2 regions of the Streptomyces marincola genome follow, and region 2 is predicted to be linked to the other one. Evidence: riboswitches for the same ligand, from Rfam matches in the RefSeq annotation. Region 2 holds a riboswitch; the other holds the start of a gene.
What was found. Region 2 has a riboswitch for cyclic di-AMP ahead of LC193_RS11235 (transglycosylase family protein). Riboswitches for the same ligand answer to the same signal wherever they lie in the genome.
Positions count from the first base shown of each region.

Region 1: another riboswitch for cyclic di-AMP. It lies ahead of LC193_RS13060 (M23 family metallopeptidase); the one in region 2 lies ahead of LC193_RS11235 (transglycosylase family protein).

Region 1 covers NZ_CP084541.1:3,063,538-3,071,110, forward strand. Annotated here, with positions in the region: gene LC193_RS13055 (aldo/keto reductase) at 1-192, opposite strand, end outside; gene LC193_RS13060 (M23 family metallopeptidase) at 310-1,323, opposite strand; cyclic di-AMP (ydaO/yuaA leader) riboswitch at 1,421-1,591, opposite strand; gene LC193_RS13065 (winged helix-turn-helix transcriptional regulator) at 1,804-2,289, opposite strand; gene LC193_RS13070 (PP2C family protein-serine/threonine phosphatase) at 2,353-3,498, opposite strand; gene LC193_RS13075 (endonuclease/exonuclease/phosphatase family protein) at 3,768-4,721, shown strand; gene LC193_RS13080 (MFS transporter) at 5,136-6,845, opposite strand; gene LC193_RS13085 (TetR/AcrR family transcriptional regulator) at 6,900-7,502, shown strand.
Region 2 covers NZ_CP084541.1:2,663,328-2,670,900, forward strand. Annotated here, with positions in the region: gene LC193_RS11215 (Ppx/GppA phosphatase family protein) at 1-11, opposite strand, end outside; gene LC193_RS11220 (DUF501 domain-containing protein) at 8-589, opposite strand; gene LC193_RS11225 (FtsB family cell division protein) at 654-1,181, opposite strand; gene eno (phosphopyruvate hydratase) at 1,319-2,599, opposite strand; gene LC193_RS11235 (transglycosylase family protein) at 2,822-3,487, opposite strand; cyclic di-AMP (ydaO/yuaA leader) riboswitch at 3,491-3,635, opposite strand; gene LC193_RS28975 (transglycosylase family protein) at 3,958-4,881, opposite strand; gene LC193_RS11250 (cytochrome P450 family protein) at 5,078-6,310, opposite strand; gene LC193_RS11255 (sensor histidine kinase) at 6,303-7,573, opposite strand, start outside.

The DNA of each region.
Region 1 (7,573 bases), 400 kb from region 2:
TTCGCCGCCCTGGTGGCCCTCGACCCAGGCCGAGTAGCCGTCGGCGGTGTCGATGAAGTTCCCGCCAGCCTCGGCGTAGGCGTCGAGTACCGCGAACGACCGCTCCTCGTCGGCGGTCCAGCCGAAGACGTTCCCGCCGAGGCAGAGGGGGGACACGTGCAGCGATCCGATGGCGTGCCGGCTTGTCGTCATGTGTCCAGACTAGTGCCGACGGCCCTGGCGTCGGGGGAGTCGCCAGGGCCGTCGGGGCGGGGTGGACCGGGCTCGCCGGCCGGGTTCACGGTGCGGCGGGTGCCGCCGGGCCGCGGGTCAGATCGACAGGCCCTTGTCGCGCAGCCACGCGAGGGGGTCGACCGCCGTCTGGCCGTCGGGCAGGACCTCCAGGTGCAGGTGCGGGCCCGACGAGTTGCCGGTGGAGCCGACGCGGCCGACGGTCTCGCCGGTGACGACTTCCTGGCCGGTCGACACGTTCATCGAGGAGAGGTGGCAGTACCAGACCTCGGTGCCGTCCTCAAGCTCGACGATCACGCGGTAGCCGTAGGAGCCGGCCCAGGCGGCCTCCTTGACGACGCCGCTGTGCACGTTCTTGACCGGGGTTCCGGTGCTGGCGGCGAAGTCGGTGCCGGTGTGGGTGGTCTGCCACATCGCACCGCTCTGGCCGAAGTACGTCGAGATGCGGTAGTCGGAGAGCGGGAGGGCATAGCTCTCGCGCAGTTGCCGCAGCCGCTCCTCCTCGGCGCGGCGCTGGCGCTCCTCCTCCGCGCGGCGCTGCCGCTCCTCCTCGGCGGCGCGCTCCTCCTCCGCGTTCTGCGCGGCCTGCTCGGCCGCGTCGGCGGCGGCGGCCTCGAACGCGGCCGTCCTGACCTGCGCGTCGGCGCCCGCGTCCGCCTGGTCGGCCTGCTGGATGATGCGGGCGCGCAGCGCCTCGCCCGCGTCGGCCGGGCCGGCCTCGGCCTCGTCGCCGGTGAGGCCCGCGCTGGTGAACGGCGTGACCGGCGCGGTGTCCTCGGCGGGCGCGCCGTCGAGCAGACCGCCGAGCACGGGGATGGAGTTGAGGGTGTCGGCCGCGGAGTCCATGCCCGGCATGGCGGCGGCGCCGTCCTCGTTGGCGGTGGCCATGCCTCCGGCGCCGACCGCGGCCATCACGCCCACGCCGAGCACGGCCCTGCTGCGCGCGATCGTTCCGCCGCGCTGGCGGGCGACCCGGTGCCTGCCGCGGACGGGGCGGACGGTGTCCTCCCCGGGGTTCCACTCGCCGTAGGACTGGGTGCCGCCCGGCTTGGCGCCGAAGTACGCGGGGTAGGGCCCGGGCGAACCGGGCACGCCCTGCTGCCCGTAGGTGTCCTGGGGTACGGCTTCGAGGGTGTCCTGGGCCGAACCCTCGACGGAGGCATGCCGGTTCAACGCCACGGGGGCGCTCTCCTTTCCTTCCTCTCGCCTACCGGGTTAGCTGACGGGTTCGGAGCAGGAAGGTCTCCTACGAGTGACCGGCCGCGGGTGGCCGCCGGCTGCCCGATTCACCCCAAGTGGTGGTTCCCCGGTTCCATGAGTGCAGTTGTTTCCCACACGCCGGATTCGGCGACGGAGCGCGGTGCCATCCTTGCGACGGCGGTGACGGCCGCGCTGCGTTATCGAACGTTAATAGACGCGCCCGCCGGATTCCAAGTGTCTGCGGCAAATAAAGGCACCTTCTGACCAGGACCTAAACCCTCCAAGTCCTGCAAATCGGGCATAATTTCGCTCCCCGAGCGCTGTACGTCACATCTGACGGTGCGTCAACTGTTATGGAGCGCTGCCCACTCCTCACCCGGGGTAATCCTCGGCGGCCTCGCCGTCCGCCCGTTCCCTGGCGTCGTAGGCGTCGCGTGCCGCGGCGATCTCGCGCTGGTGCTCCTCGGTCCACGTCACGAGCGACTGGATGGTGGCGTGCAGCGTGCCCCCCAGCGGCGTCAGCGCGTAGTCCACGCGCGGCGGGACGGTGGGGTGAACGGTCCTGCGCACCAGGCCGTCGCGTTCCAGGTGCCGCAGCGTGCGGGTGAGCATCCGCTGGCTGATGCCGTCGATCTCGCGCTTCAGCTGGGTGAAGCGCAGGCTGTTGCGGTCGAGCAAGGCGATCACCAGCAGCGACCACTTGTCCGCGATGCGGTCGAGGATCTGGCGGACCTCGCAGCCCTCGCGCGCGTCCCACTGCTTGGCCCCGTAGGAGTGGCTCGTCCCGCAGCACTCGGTGTGCGGGTCGAGCAGAGCGTTGGCCCCGTGACCGGGGGACATCGAAGTGCCTTCTTCCACGACGCCCAATAGTTCCGCATGATGCTGTCGGTTACAACACGGAACCAACCTCTGACCTGTGACTCACTGTCCGTTCCTTCGCTCCGGCCGTGCGCCGGGCCCGGAGACGTCCACCGACCCGCCGGGGGCGTGGGCCACGGCGAGCAGCGCCATGTCGTCGTCGAGCGCGCCGCCCGCGTACGCGATGACGCGGTCCACGAGGCCGTCGAGGCACTCGGCCGGATCCTCCGTCGGCAGGCCGCCGAGACCGTCCACGATGTCGAAGAAGACGCCGGTGGCGTTCCTCGCCTCGCTGAGCCCGTCCGTGTAGAGCAGCAGCCCGGCTCCGGGCGGGAACCGGGCCGTGCGCGCCCGGGTCCGCGCCGGTCCGAGGTCGCCGAGGCCGAGCGGCAGCGCGGGATCGGTCGTCAGGAACCGGGCGCGGGCGCCCTCAGGCACGAGCACCGGTGGCGGATGACCGCGGTTGAACACGCGCACGCGGTGCGGCGAGCCCGGGGGCATCTCGACGAGGACCGCGGTGGCGAATCCCTCGATCGGGTCGAGTTCCAGCCGTGTCGTCCGTTCGCGCACCAGCGCGGCCTCCATGCAGTTCGCCACGGCGGACAGGTCGCGTTCGCGCTCCGCGGCCTCCCGGAACGCGCCCAGCAGCACCGCGACCGCCTCCGTCGCGGCGAGGCCCTTGCCGCGCACGTCGCCGACCAGCATCCGTACGCCGAACGGTGTCTCCCGCAGGGCGTACAGGTCGCCGCCGATCAGCGTGTCGCGCCGCGCCGGCCGGTACCGCGCCGCGACGCGCAACGCGCCCGCCTCGCCCGGCGGCGCCGGCACGACGGCGCGCTGCACGATCCTGGCCACGTCGCGCGCCGACGCGACCCGGCGGTCGCGGCGGGCCACGATGCGGTTGATGGCGAGGGCGAGCAGCGAGATCAGTGCCACGGTCGCGACCTTCACCAAGGACTCGCTGAAGTGCGGCTCGGCCCGCAGAGCCATCTGGGCGGCGACGACGCCGGTGGCCAGCGCGCCGTAGCCGACGGTGACCCGGAGCGAGAGCACCGGGGCGACGAGCAGCGGCGCGGCGACGTAGAACGGCGTCAGGGTGACGTGCGGCGGGCTCGCCAGGTCGAGCACCGCCCCGATCGCGATGAGGACCGCGGGGAGCCAGGTGAGGACCCGCGCCCTGGCCCACCAGGGGGGTGCGGAGGTCTGCACCGTCCCAATCTCGCGCCGGGCGGGCGGAGCGGCCAGTCGATCTTGGCGGGCGCGGGGCGGCGCGTTGCGCCGTTCGGTCGTGGCCGACGGGCGACATGGTGGCGGGGTGGCGGGGTGGCGGGGTGGCGGGGTGGCGGCGGGGGCGCGTGCGGGCGGGGTGGAGCCGGGAGTTCCCCTCTTGTTCCGCACGAGGTCGCGCGGGCCTCACCGGTGGGCGGGACAGTCGCGTGCGGATGGCGGCACCACACGTGAGGAGCATCATGAGGGGTATGTCACGACGAGGGGTGTTCGGGGCGGCGGGCGCGGTCGGCGCCGCGGGCATGACCGGGCTGCTCGGCGCGAACGCCGCGGCGGCCGATGAGCGTCCGCACGCCGGGGCGCGGCCAGGACCCGCGCGGGGCGAACGACCGGTGATCGGCGAGGCGCGCGGCGACCGGCTGCACCTCATGGCGTTCAACATCAGGATGGACGCGAACGCGGCCCCCGGCACTCCCGACTCATGGGCCGATCGCAGGCCGGTGCTCGCCCGGTTCCTCGGGCTTGAGCGGCCGACGGCGTTCGGTGTGCAGGAGGCGCTGTACCACCAGGTCAAGCAGGTCGCCGACGACCTGCCCGGCCACTACGACTGGATCGGCCTCGGCCGTGAGGGCGGCGCCAGGGGCGAGTTCATGGCGATCTACTACGACACCCGCCGACTGGAACCGCTCGACTTCGACCACTTCTGGCTCTCCGACACCCCGAACGTGATCGGCTCGACGTCCTGGGGCAACACGGTGGTCCGCATGACGACGTGGGCGCGCTTCCGCGACCGCCGCACGGGGGCCGAGTTCGTGCACGTCAACACGCACTTCGACCATCAGTCGGAGAACTCCCGGCAGCGCAGCGCGGCGCTCGTGCGCGACCGCATCGCGGAGTTCGACCGGAACCTGCCCGTCGTGCTGACCGGCGACTTCAACGCCGCCGCCGAGACCTCCGAGTCCTACCGCATCCTCGTCGAGGAGGGCGGGCTCGCGGACACGTGGCTCACCGGCGAGCGGCAGACCCCGGCGTGGGGCACGTTCCCCAACTACCGCGAACCGGTCGACGGCGGCTCGCGCATCGACTGGGTGCTGGCGAACCGGCACGTGGACGTGCTCGAATCCGCCATCAACAACTACCGGCACCGCGGCCGTTACCCCTCCGACCACACTCCGGTGCAGGCCCTGGTCCGGCTGCGCGGCTGAGCCGGGAGCCTCGCGCTGGTGGGCCGGGCGCCGGGCGGTGCCCGGCCCACCGGCGCCGGGGACATCGCGGAACGGGCCCCCTGATCGGCGGGCGCCGCGGACGGCCGCCGCGGCGGGGGACGACAGGAGCGGCAGGGCCGCCAGGTGCTCCTCGGGCACGAGGAACGCGTCGGCCGGCACCGGCAGCCGGGGCGCGAGCCGGGCGATCAGCGCCTGCTCGGCGTCCGGCGGTGCCGGAACGGCGCGCCCGACACCACCTCGCGCCCGTGGCCGTGCGGCTCGTCGGGCCCGTCGCGGAACAGCGCGTCGGCCGGCTCCGCGCCATCGGGAGCCGGCGGCCGCGTCCACGCCCATCTCCATTTCGTCCACGCCGTGCACAACGACCGTCCGTGCCCGGGACACCGCCGTCGGCGCTCACCCCCCGGCCCCGTCGTCAGACGAGCGCCGCAGCTCGGCCCCGAGGGCGGCCACGAGCCGCCACACCGTGTCGATGAGGAACACGAAGCCCCAGATGCGCCCCGCGTTCCACAACAACTCCCGCGCCCCGGTGAGCTCGTCGGGGGCGCGCCCCGACATCAGCACCTCCGCGGTGTCGCCGCTGATCACGTCCGCCGCCCAGGAGAGGCCGGCGAACAGGAGCGCGACCTGGGCGACGGCGAACACCGCGGCGTGCCTGGCTATCGCCGCGCCCGCCTCCCGCAGCCCGTCCGGCCGCCGCGCGGCCGGCGCGGGACGCGGCACCCCGGCCGCCCCCGCGGTCCCCGCCGGCTCCGAACCCCCGGCGGGCGCGACCGGCGCGGTGGCGGCCAGGACCGCCCGCGGGGCGCGGCCCGTCCCGTCCGCCGCCCCGGTGCCCCCGGGGCGACCCTGCTCCCCGGGCCCCGGCTCCCGGCCCGCCGCTGCGTCCGGCTTCCTGGGCGGGGGCGGCGGGAAGTTCCGCACGCCGAGAGCCCGGACGGACAGCGGAACGATCGCGGCACCGGCCAGGATCACCGCGGCGGCGGCCACGCACGCCACCTCCCACGAGGCCCGTTCGTACAGCAGTCCGGCCGCTACGGTGCCGATCGCGCCGCCGACCAGCGCGGCGGACTCGTACAGCCCCATGCCGCGGCCCACCCGTTCGCTGCCCGACGCCTCGGCTATGACGGCCTCCTGCACCGGCATCACCGCCGCCCACGCCACACCGCTCAGCACCCAGAGGGCGGCGACGGCATAGGGGTTGGGCGCCCAGGCCAGGCCGAGGGCGAACACCGCGCTCGCCACCGAGGCCAGCGCCAGGACCGCGGTCCTGCCGAACCGGACCACGAACGCGTGCAGGTACTCGGGCAGCAGCCCCGCGGCGACGGCCCCCGGGAGGAACACGTAGGCGACCTCGATCACTTCGAGGCCGAAGCCCCGTTGCAGATGCAGCAGCAGGAGCAGCCCGATCGCCGCCTCTGCCGTCATCGTGAGGGCGACCGCGCACAGCATCGGCCGCAGCCTCCGGGCCAGGCCGCCGCCCCGGGTCCCCGCGGCGTCCGCGCCGCCGCCCGCCGGGGAGCCCGCCGCGGCGGAACCGCGGCGCGGACTGCTCAGCAGCGCGCCCGCCGCGACGAGGCAGGCCGCGGCGCAGCCGAGGAACACGGCGCGGAAGTCGGCGGCCGACAGCAGCGTCAGGCCGGCGAAGAACGCGATCCACGCGCCGTTCTCCCTGGCCGCCATGAGCCGCGGGTAGACGCCCGAGTCGTCCGCGAGGCGCTCCCCGATCATCGCGCGGACCGTCACCCACAGCAGCGCGCCGCCCACGCCGCCGAGGGCCGCCGCCGCCCAGGCCGCGGCCATGGAGCCGGCGAACGCGTACCCCGCGCAGGCCAGCGCGTAGAGGACCGCCCCCGAGGCGGCGACGCGGCGGCGGTCGCGGGTGTCGGCGAGGACGCCTGCGAAGGGTCGCGCGACGACCGAGACCACCATCTCAAGACCGACGAGCAGGCCCACCTCGCCCGCGTCCGCGCCGAGCGCCATGCCCGCCCAGAGCGGGAGGAGGAAGTCGATCAGCTCGGCCGGACCGTTCGCGAGGGCGGACGCGAGCAGCGCCCGTTTCTCCCGCGATTCGGCCGGCCGATCGCTCAGCGTTGCCCCAGACATGCACGCAGCGTAACAGAACACCTGCTCCACTACGAGGGTTTCTATGATGCCCTTGTGCCCCGTCACGTCGACCCCGAGGAACGCCGCAGGCAGGTGGCCGAGGCCCTGTGGCGCCTGGTGGTGCGCGAGGGGCTCGAACGGGCGACCGTGCGCGCCGTCGCGGCCGAGGCGGGGCTCTCGCTCGGCGCCGTCAGTCACTACTTCTCCAGCCAGGAGGCGCTGCGGCTGTACGCGCTCGACCTCGTCAACCAGCGCGACAACGAGCGCATGGCCGCCCTGTCGCGCGAGGGCACCGCGCGCGAGATCGTCGAACGCCACGTGTGGGCGATGCTGCCGTTCGACGAGTGGTCGTACGAGTCGAGCCTGGTCTTCTACTCGTTCCTGGTCCAGGCGCGCACCGATCCCGCGTACCGCGACGCCACCGCGGCCATCAACCGCGAGATCGAGGCCCTGTGCCGGTCGGGCGTCGAACTGCTCGCGCGCCGCGGCGAGATCGCCCCGGGCCACGACCTTGAGGAACTGACCGCGGCGTTCCGCGCACTGGTCGAGGGGCTGACGTTCCAGGGCGTGATGTGGCCGGAGAGCACGGACCACGACACGATGCGCGCGGTCGTCCGCCACTGGCTCGACTCCCTCGCTGCGCCGCCCCGCGGCTGACTCCGCCCCCGCCCGCTCCCCCTTCCGCCGGCTCGCGCCCCCGCGCGCGCCGCCGGTCGAGCGCCCCGCCG
Region 2 (7,573 bases):
GCCTTCGTCATGCGTCGTCCCCCCGGGAAGCCGTTCCATCGGTGTCCGCGTCGGTGTCCGCACCGGTCTCGGGACCTGTGCCGTCCCCGCCCCGGTCCTGGCCGCCGACCGCGACGCAGGGCCCCTTGCGCCACCACTCGGGCAGCGCGGCCAGCGCCTCGTCGCCCAGCGGGTTGACGCCGGGACCGGCCGCGAGCGCGTGCGCGACCAGCACGTGCAGGCACTTGACCCGGTCGGGCATGCCGCCCGCGCTGGGGAACCCCGGCAGCACCTCGATGGCGTCCCTGCGCGCCAGGTAGTCCTCGTGCGCGGCCCGGTACGCGGCGGCCAGGTCCGGGTCCGCGGCCAGCCGGGCGGTCATGTCCTTCATCATGCCCTCGGCCTCCAGCGTGCCGATGGCCGACGCCGCGCGCGGGCAGGTCAGGTAGTAGGTCGTGGGGAACGGCGTGCCGTCCGGCAGCCGCGGCGCGGTCTCCACCACGTCGGGGTTGCCGCAGGGGCAGCGGTGCGCGACCGCGCGCAGGCCGCGCGGCGGCCGGTTCAGCTGGCTGCGGATCGCCTCGGTGTCGGTCGGGGTCGGGGTTTCCACGGAAGTCTTCGTCTCTCCGGCGTCTGTGCTCGGCGCCGTCGCCTGCGTGGCGGTCCCGGCGCGGTCAGCGGGTCGGTCGGGCCCCGTCGGCGCGGTCGGCGCGGTCGGCGCGGTCGATGGTCTCCCACAGGGAGTCGTACCAGGGCCCGGGGGCGGGCGCGCCGCGGGTGCGGCGGCCGTCCTCGTCCTCCTCGCCGTCCGCCGCTTCCTCCTCCTGCGGGAGAACGTAGCCGACCTCGCCGGGGCGCAGGAAGTTCAGCCGCTCACGGGCCTGCTGCTCCACGAAGGAGGGGTCCTGCCAACGCGCCTTGTCGTCCCGGAGTTCGGCCACGCGCGCGCGTTCCTCCTCCGTCTGCCGGCGCAGCTCGTCGATGTCGGCGCGCTGCTGGATGTACTGCCGCAGCGGGTACGCGAGGGCGACGATCAACGTGCAGACGACGAGCGCGAGAACGGCGGCCCGGCCGGTGAGCCGGCTGCGCCGGGGCGGGCGGCGCAGCCGCCGGTTCTGCGCGCGGTACACGCGCTCGGCGGCCTGCTCGCCCAGGGCCCTGAGCCTGGTGGCGGTGGAGAACCGGTCCCGGTCCGCGGCCACATCGCCTCCCTGTTCGCCCTCGGGGTCCGCCGCCGGGTCCGGAAGGCGCGGGCCGGTCGGCGGCCCCGGCCTTCACCGTTGCCTGTCCCCGCCACCGTACGGGACGGACGGCGGGGACGTGGGCAGGGAGCAGGCTGTCAGCCGCGGAAGCGCGGGAACGCGCTGCGTCCGGCGTACACGGCGGCGTCGTCGAGGATCTCCTCGATGCGCATCAGCTGGTTGTACTTGGCGACCCGCTCGGAACGGGCGGGGGCACCGGTCTTGATCTGGCCGCAGTTGGTGGCGACGGCCAGGTCGGCGATGGTGACGTCCTCGGTCTCGCCGGAGCGGTGGGACATCATGCACTTGAAGCCGTTGCGCTGGGCCAGCTCGACGGCGTCCAGGGTCTCGGTCAGGGAGCCGATCTGGTTGACCTTGACCAGCAGCGCGTTGGCGGCGGCGGAGTCGATGCCGCGCTGGAGCCGCTCGGGGTTGGTGACGAACAGGTCGTCGCCGACGATCTGCACCTTGTCGCCCAGCTCGGCGGTGAGGGCCTGCCAGCCCTCCCAGTCGTCCTCGCTCAGCGGGTCCTCGATGGAGACCAGCGGGTAGGCCGCGGCCAGTTCGGCGTAGTAGGCGGTCAGCTCGCGGGCGCTGAGGCTCTTGCCCTCGAAGGTGTAGACGCCGTCCTGGTAGAACTCGGTGGCCGCCACGTCGAGGGCCAGCGCGATGTCCTGGCCCGGGGTGTAGCCGGCCTTCTGGATGGCCTCGACGATCAGGTCGAGCGCCTCGCGGTTGGAGGACAGGTTCGGCGCGAAGCCGCCCTCGTCGCCCAGGCCGGTGCCGAGACCGCGCTCCTTGAGCACCTTCTTGAGGGTGTGGTAGGTCTCCGCGCCCCAGCGGACGGCCTCGGAGAACGACTCGGCCCCGATGGGGGCGATCATGAACTCCTGGATGTCGACGTTGGAGTCCGCGTGGGCGCCGCCGTTGAGGATGTTCATCATCGGCACGGGCAGCTGGTGCGCGTTCGGGCCGCCGAGGTAGCGGAACAGCGGCAGGTCGCGGGACTCGGACGCGGCGTGCGCGACGGCCAGGGACACGCCCAGGATGGCGTTGGCGCCGAGAGAGGACTTGTCCGAGGTGGCGTCCAGGTCGAACATCGCCTGGTCGATCAGCCGCTGCTCGGTCGCGTCGTAGCCGACCAGCTCGGGGCCGATCTGCTCGATGACCGCGAGAACGGCCTTCTCCACGCCCTTGCCGAGGTACCGGTCCTGGTCCCCGTCGCGCAGTTCGAGCGCCTCGAAGGCGCCGGTGGAGGCCCCGGACGGCACCGCGGCGCGGCCGGTGCTCCCGTCGTCGAGGCCGACCTCGACCTCGACCGTGGGATTGCCTCGCGAGTCGAGGATCTCGCGGGCTACGACGACGTCGATGGACGGCACGAGGGTCTCCTTTGGGTCCGAGTGGATCTTCCGTGGCGTTTTCAGCCCTCTGAGCCTAACCCCGCCCAGGGACAACGCCACCCTCACCCGGCCCACCGGCCCCCGGGGGCACGCCGAACGCGCAGCTCAGCGGGCCCGCGAGGCGCCTCATCTTTTTGTTTACAAGGTGAAGAAAACCCGGTGCGGCCGGGTGGCCCCGGCCGCACCGGGCGTGCGGACCGGTCAGACGCTCAGCTGCTGCCCGGGGTAGATCAGGTTCGGGTCGTCGCCGATGACGGACTCGTTGTCGGCGTGCAGCTGCTGCCAGGTGGTGCCGTGCGCGTCGGCGATGCGGGACAGCGTGTCGCCGGACTCGACGGTGTACTGGTCGCCGGACGCCGGGGCGGGTGCCTCCTCCTCACGGGCCGGGGGAGCCGACTGCGGAACGGCCTCGGGCTGCTCCCGCTGCTCCTGCTCGGGGGCCTCGGGGGTCTGCGCCGACCCGCCGGGGTCCACGTCGGCGGCCGGGCCGCCGGCGGACAGGCCGGCCTGGGGGCCGCAGGTGGGCCAGGCGCCCGGGCCCTGCATGGACAGCAGCTGCTCGGCGGCCGAGATCTGCTGCTCCTTGGTGGCCTGGTCGGCGCGCGGGGCGTACTGGGTGCCGCCCGCCGCCTCCCAGCTCGACTGGGTGAACTGGAGGCCGCCGTAGAAGCCGTTGCCGGTGTTGATGGACCAGTCGCCGCCCGACTCGCACTGGGCGACGGCGTCCCAGGTGTCGACGGAGGCGGCGTTCGCGCCGGTGGCGCCGATCAGCGGGATGGCGACCGCGGCGCCGGTGACGGTGGCCGCCGTGGCGAGGCGGGCCGGTGTGGACGGACGGCGGTGACGGCCCTTGCCCGTGAACAGCATGACGTTCCTTCTCACCGACGCCTGCGAGGTGAGCTGTCGGGTTCGGGTCAGGTGAGTTGCCCGGCCCCGAGTGCCTTGCGGCGCCCGGGGCTTCACCCCAAGCCGCTCGGGTCCCTCGCGTTCCTCGGGTCCTTCGCGGCATCCGCGGTCCGGCGTCGGCCGGCCCGTGGCCTGGGTCCCCCGCTCCTGCCTGCGGTGCTGCGCGTGGTGGTACCCGGGGCCGTCGGCAGGATTCGGCGTTACGGCTCCGGCGCCCGGTATCGCACCGGGCGCAGGGACACTAATCACACGGCAGCTAACGATTCAAGAACGAAGAAGATCACCGGCGCGCCGGGGCTTGACGCGCGTTGATCTTTATTGCCGCAGGTCAGCGGTGGCGCGAGCGGGGGGACGAGTCGGACACTTGCGACCCAACGGGGAGATGATGGTCACACTTGACCGGCCGTGAGATCGCCTCCGCGACCCGGCTCCTAACGGCTCGTGACACTCAGATCGAGCATCTGACCAGGAAGTATGTAGTCCGGATCATCACCAATGACCGTTTCGTTCGCGGCGTGCAGGGCCTGCCAGCCGCCGGTCACCCCGTACTCCACCGCGATGGCGGACAGCGTGTCCCCCCGCCGGACCTCGTGGCGGTCCGCGTGCCGCCCACCGCCCGCCTCGCCCGCCCGGTCCGCCTCCGCCGGGTCCGGGTCGCCGCGGTGCCTGCCGCCGCGCGAGGTGTCCCCGCCCTGCTCCCCGGCCCGTTCGTCCCGTCCGCCCTCCGCGTGCGCCTCCGGCCGCTCGCGGTCCCCGCCCGCGCCCCCGCCGGGAGCGGCGCCGCCGCCCGCCTCGCGCCCCGCGTCCGTCCCGCCGCCGGCCGGCTCGCGCTCGGCCTCGCCCGCGCCGCCGGCGCCCGAGGAGCCGGCGGACCCGGCCGCCGGCTCCTCGGGCGCCGGCGGCGCCGACCCGGTGGTGCCGTCGTCCGCCGCGGTCCCCTCGTCGGTCCCGGCGGCGGGCGGCTCGGGGGCGGCCGAGTCCTCGGCGCCGCCGAACTCCTCCTCGACCTGCGCCTCCTCGGCCTCCTCCGCCCGGTCCACCTCGTCCGCCTCCTCGCGGAACTCCTGCCACAGACCCGAGAGCACGCCGCAGGAGGGGAACGCCTCCTTGCCCTGGTCGGCGAGTATCCGCTCGGCCACGGCGATCTGCTGGGCGCGGCTGGCGAGGTCGGGCCGCGACGCGAACTCGATCCCGCCGTAGGCCTGCCACATGCCGAGCGTGAGCTGCAAGCCGCCGAAGTACCCGTTGCCCGTGTTGGCGCTCCAGAGCCCGCCGCTCTCGCACTCGGCCGCCCTGTCCCACGTCTCGTCCGCCACGGCCTGCGCCGACCCCGCGCTCAGCAGGGGCAGGGCCATTCCCGCGCCCGTAACGCCTGCGGCGACGATGAAGGCCGGAGCCTGTCGCGGACGACGATGACGACCAGTCCCGGAGCGCATCTGATGGGCCTCCCATGCGAACAGTGATGCGGTTGAGGGGAACCTAGCCCTCCGTCCACACGATCACAAGCCGATCCCATGCGGATCACATGGAGATCACACCGGCGATGCCGGGTCACCGCTCGGGGGAGAACTCCACCGGGAGTGCGCGCAGACCCCGCATGATCAGGCCACCGCGCCAGCGCAACTGGCTCCCGTCCCCGGCCAGTCGGAGGTCGGGCAGGCGAACGAGCAGCGTGCGCAAGGCCGTTCTGGCCTCAAGACGCGCCAGCGGCGCGCCCAGGCAGTAGTGGATGCCGTGCCCGTAGCCCAGGTGCTGGTTGTCGGTCCTGCCCAGGTCGAGCGCGTCCGGCGCGGCGAACCTCTCCGGGTCGCGGTCGGCGGCGGCCAGCACCACGAGGACCGGGTCGCCCGCGGCCACCCGCCGGCCGCCGAGCGTCAGCGGCTCGGCCGCGAACCGCCAGGTCGCCAGCTCGACCGGCCCGTCGAACCGCAGCAGTTCCTCGGCCGCGAGCGCGACGAACTCCTCGTCGCCCGCCGCGACCGCCGCGCGCAGCCGCGCCAGCTGCCCGGGGTCGCGCAGCAGCGAGAGCATGCCGTTCCCGATGAGGTTGACCGTCGTCTCGAAGCCGGCGAACAGCAGGATGAACGCCATCGCCGCGGCCTCCTCCTCCGACAGGTGCTCACCGTGGTCGGAGGCGCGGATCAGCCCCGAGATCAGGTCGTCGCCCAGGGCGTCGCGCTTGCGGTGGATCAGCTCGCCGAGGTAGGCGCGCATGTGCTTGACCGCGCGCGCCACCCCGCCGCGCCGACCCGAGGTGTGCAGCATCATCCCGGCCCAGCGCCGGAAGTCCTCCTGGTCCTCCGCCGGCACGCCGAGCATGTCGCAGATCGCGTAGATGGGCAGCGGGAACGCGAACTCGTCGATCAGGTCGGCCGAGCCCCTGGCCGCGAACCCGTCCACGAGCCGGTCGGCCAGCTCGCGCACCCGGGGTTCGAACGCCGCCACGCGCCGGGGCGTGAACGCCTGGGAGACCAGGCGCCGCAGTCGCGTGTGGTCGGGCGGGTCGATGTTCAGCAGGTGGGGCGTGACGTTGGCGCGGCGCTCGCCGGGGATGCCGACGCGGCCGGAGGCGTGCTCGGCGGCCCGGTGCCGCTGCGGGTCCTTGCTGAGCCTGGGGTCGGCCAGGGCCCGCCTCGCGTCGGCGTAGCGGGTCACCAGCCAGGCCGGGACCCCGCTGGGCAGCACGGTCCAGCGCACCGGCTCGTTGCGGCGCAGCCACGCGTACGCCGGGTAGGGGTCGGCCGTGAACGCGGGGCCGAACAGCTCCGGCGGCTCCTCAGCCATGGGCCGGCCGCCGGTCGTCCGCGCCGTCCGTGCCGTTCACGCCGTTCACGCCGTTCACCCCGAGTGCGCCGTTCACACCCTTCACACCGTCCGCGCCATGGACGCCGTTCACGCCATCGACGCCATCAACACCATCAACGCCGTCCGCGCCGCCGGGAACGGCCGCGCCGCCGAGTGCTCCGGCACCGGCCCGGGCGGCGGTGCGGTCGGGTATCACCGCCGACACCCGGAACCCGCCGCCGTCCGTCGGCCCCGAGACGAACCCGCCGCCCAGCGCCGTCACCCGCTCCCGCATGCCCACCAGGCCGTTGCCCCCGCTCGGCAGGCGCGCGCCGCCCCCGCCGGCCGGCGCCTCGTTCTGCACGAGCACCGCGACCTCGCCCTCCCGGTGCGCCAGCCGCACGTGCGCCGCCGCGCCCGCCGCGTGCTTGTGCACGTTCGTCAGCGCCTCCTGCACCACGCGGTACGCCGTGGACTCCACCTGGGCCGCGTAGTCCCGCGGCTCGCCCTCCACCGCGAGGTCCACCGTCATCCCGGCCGCCCGCGACTGGTCGACGAGCGCCGCCACCCCGGTCAGCGAGGGCCCGGGGCCCTCGCCCCGCCGGCCGGGCGCCGGCCCGGCCGGCGCGGGCTCCCCGTCCCTCGGCTCGCGCGGCCCCGGGGCGCCCGCCCGCTCCCCGCGGCGGGGCCCGGCCTCCCTGGCGCCCGCGTCGCCGGCCCGCAACACGCCCAGCATGGTGCGCAGTTCGGTCAGCGCCTGCCGTCCCATGTCACCGATGAGCGTGGCGTTGCGCGCGGCCTTCTCCGGGTCCTTGACCGCGACCGCCTGGAGCGCCGCCGCGTGCACCACCATCAGGCTCACCCGGTGCGCGACGACATCGTGCATCTCGCGGGCGATGCGCCGCCGCTCCTCCGCGCGGGCCCACTCGGCCCGCTCCTCCGCACGGTCGGCGAGCAGGGACAGCTCGCGCTCCAGGCCGTCCGCGCGGTCCCGCAGCGACTCCACCAGCCGCCGCCTGGCCCGCACGTACATGCCGAGCAGCACCGGGGGCACCACGGCCGCGATCCCGAAGAGCACGGACACCAGCGGCGTGAACCAGGCGGGCAGCGCCTGCTCGCGCAGGCCCGCGTCCTGGTCGAGCAGCAGCGAGACGACGATCACGGTGCCGATGCCGTGCATGCAGGCGAGACCGGCGACCAGGCGCTTGGGCGCCTCGGTGGTGGCGAGGGTGTAGAGCCCGCAGAGGGCCAGCAGGCTGCCCA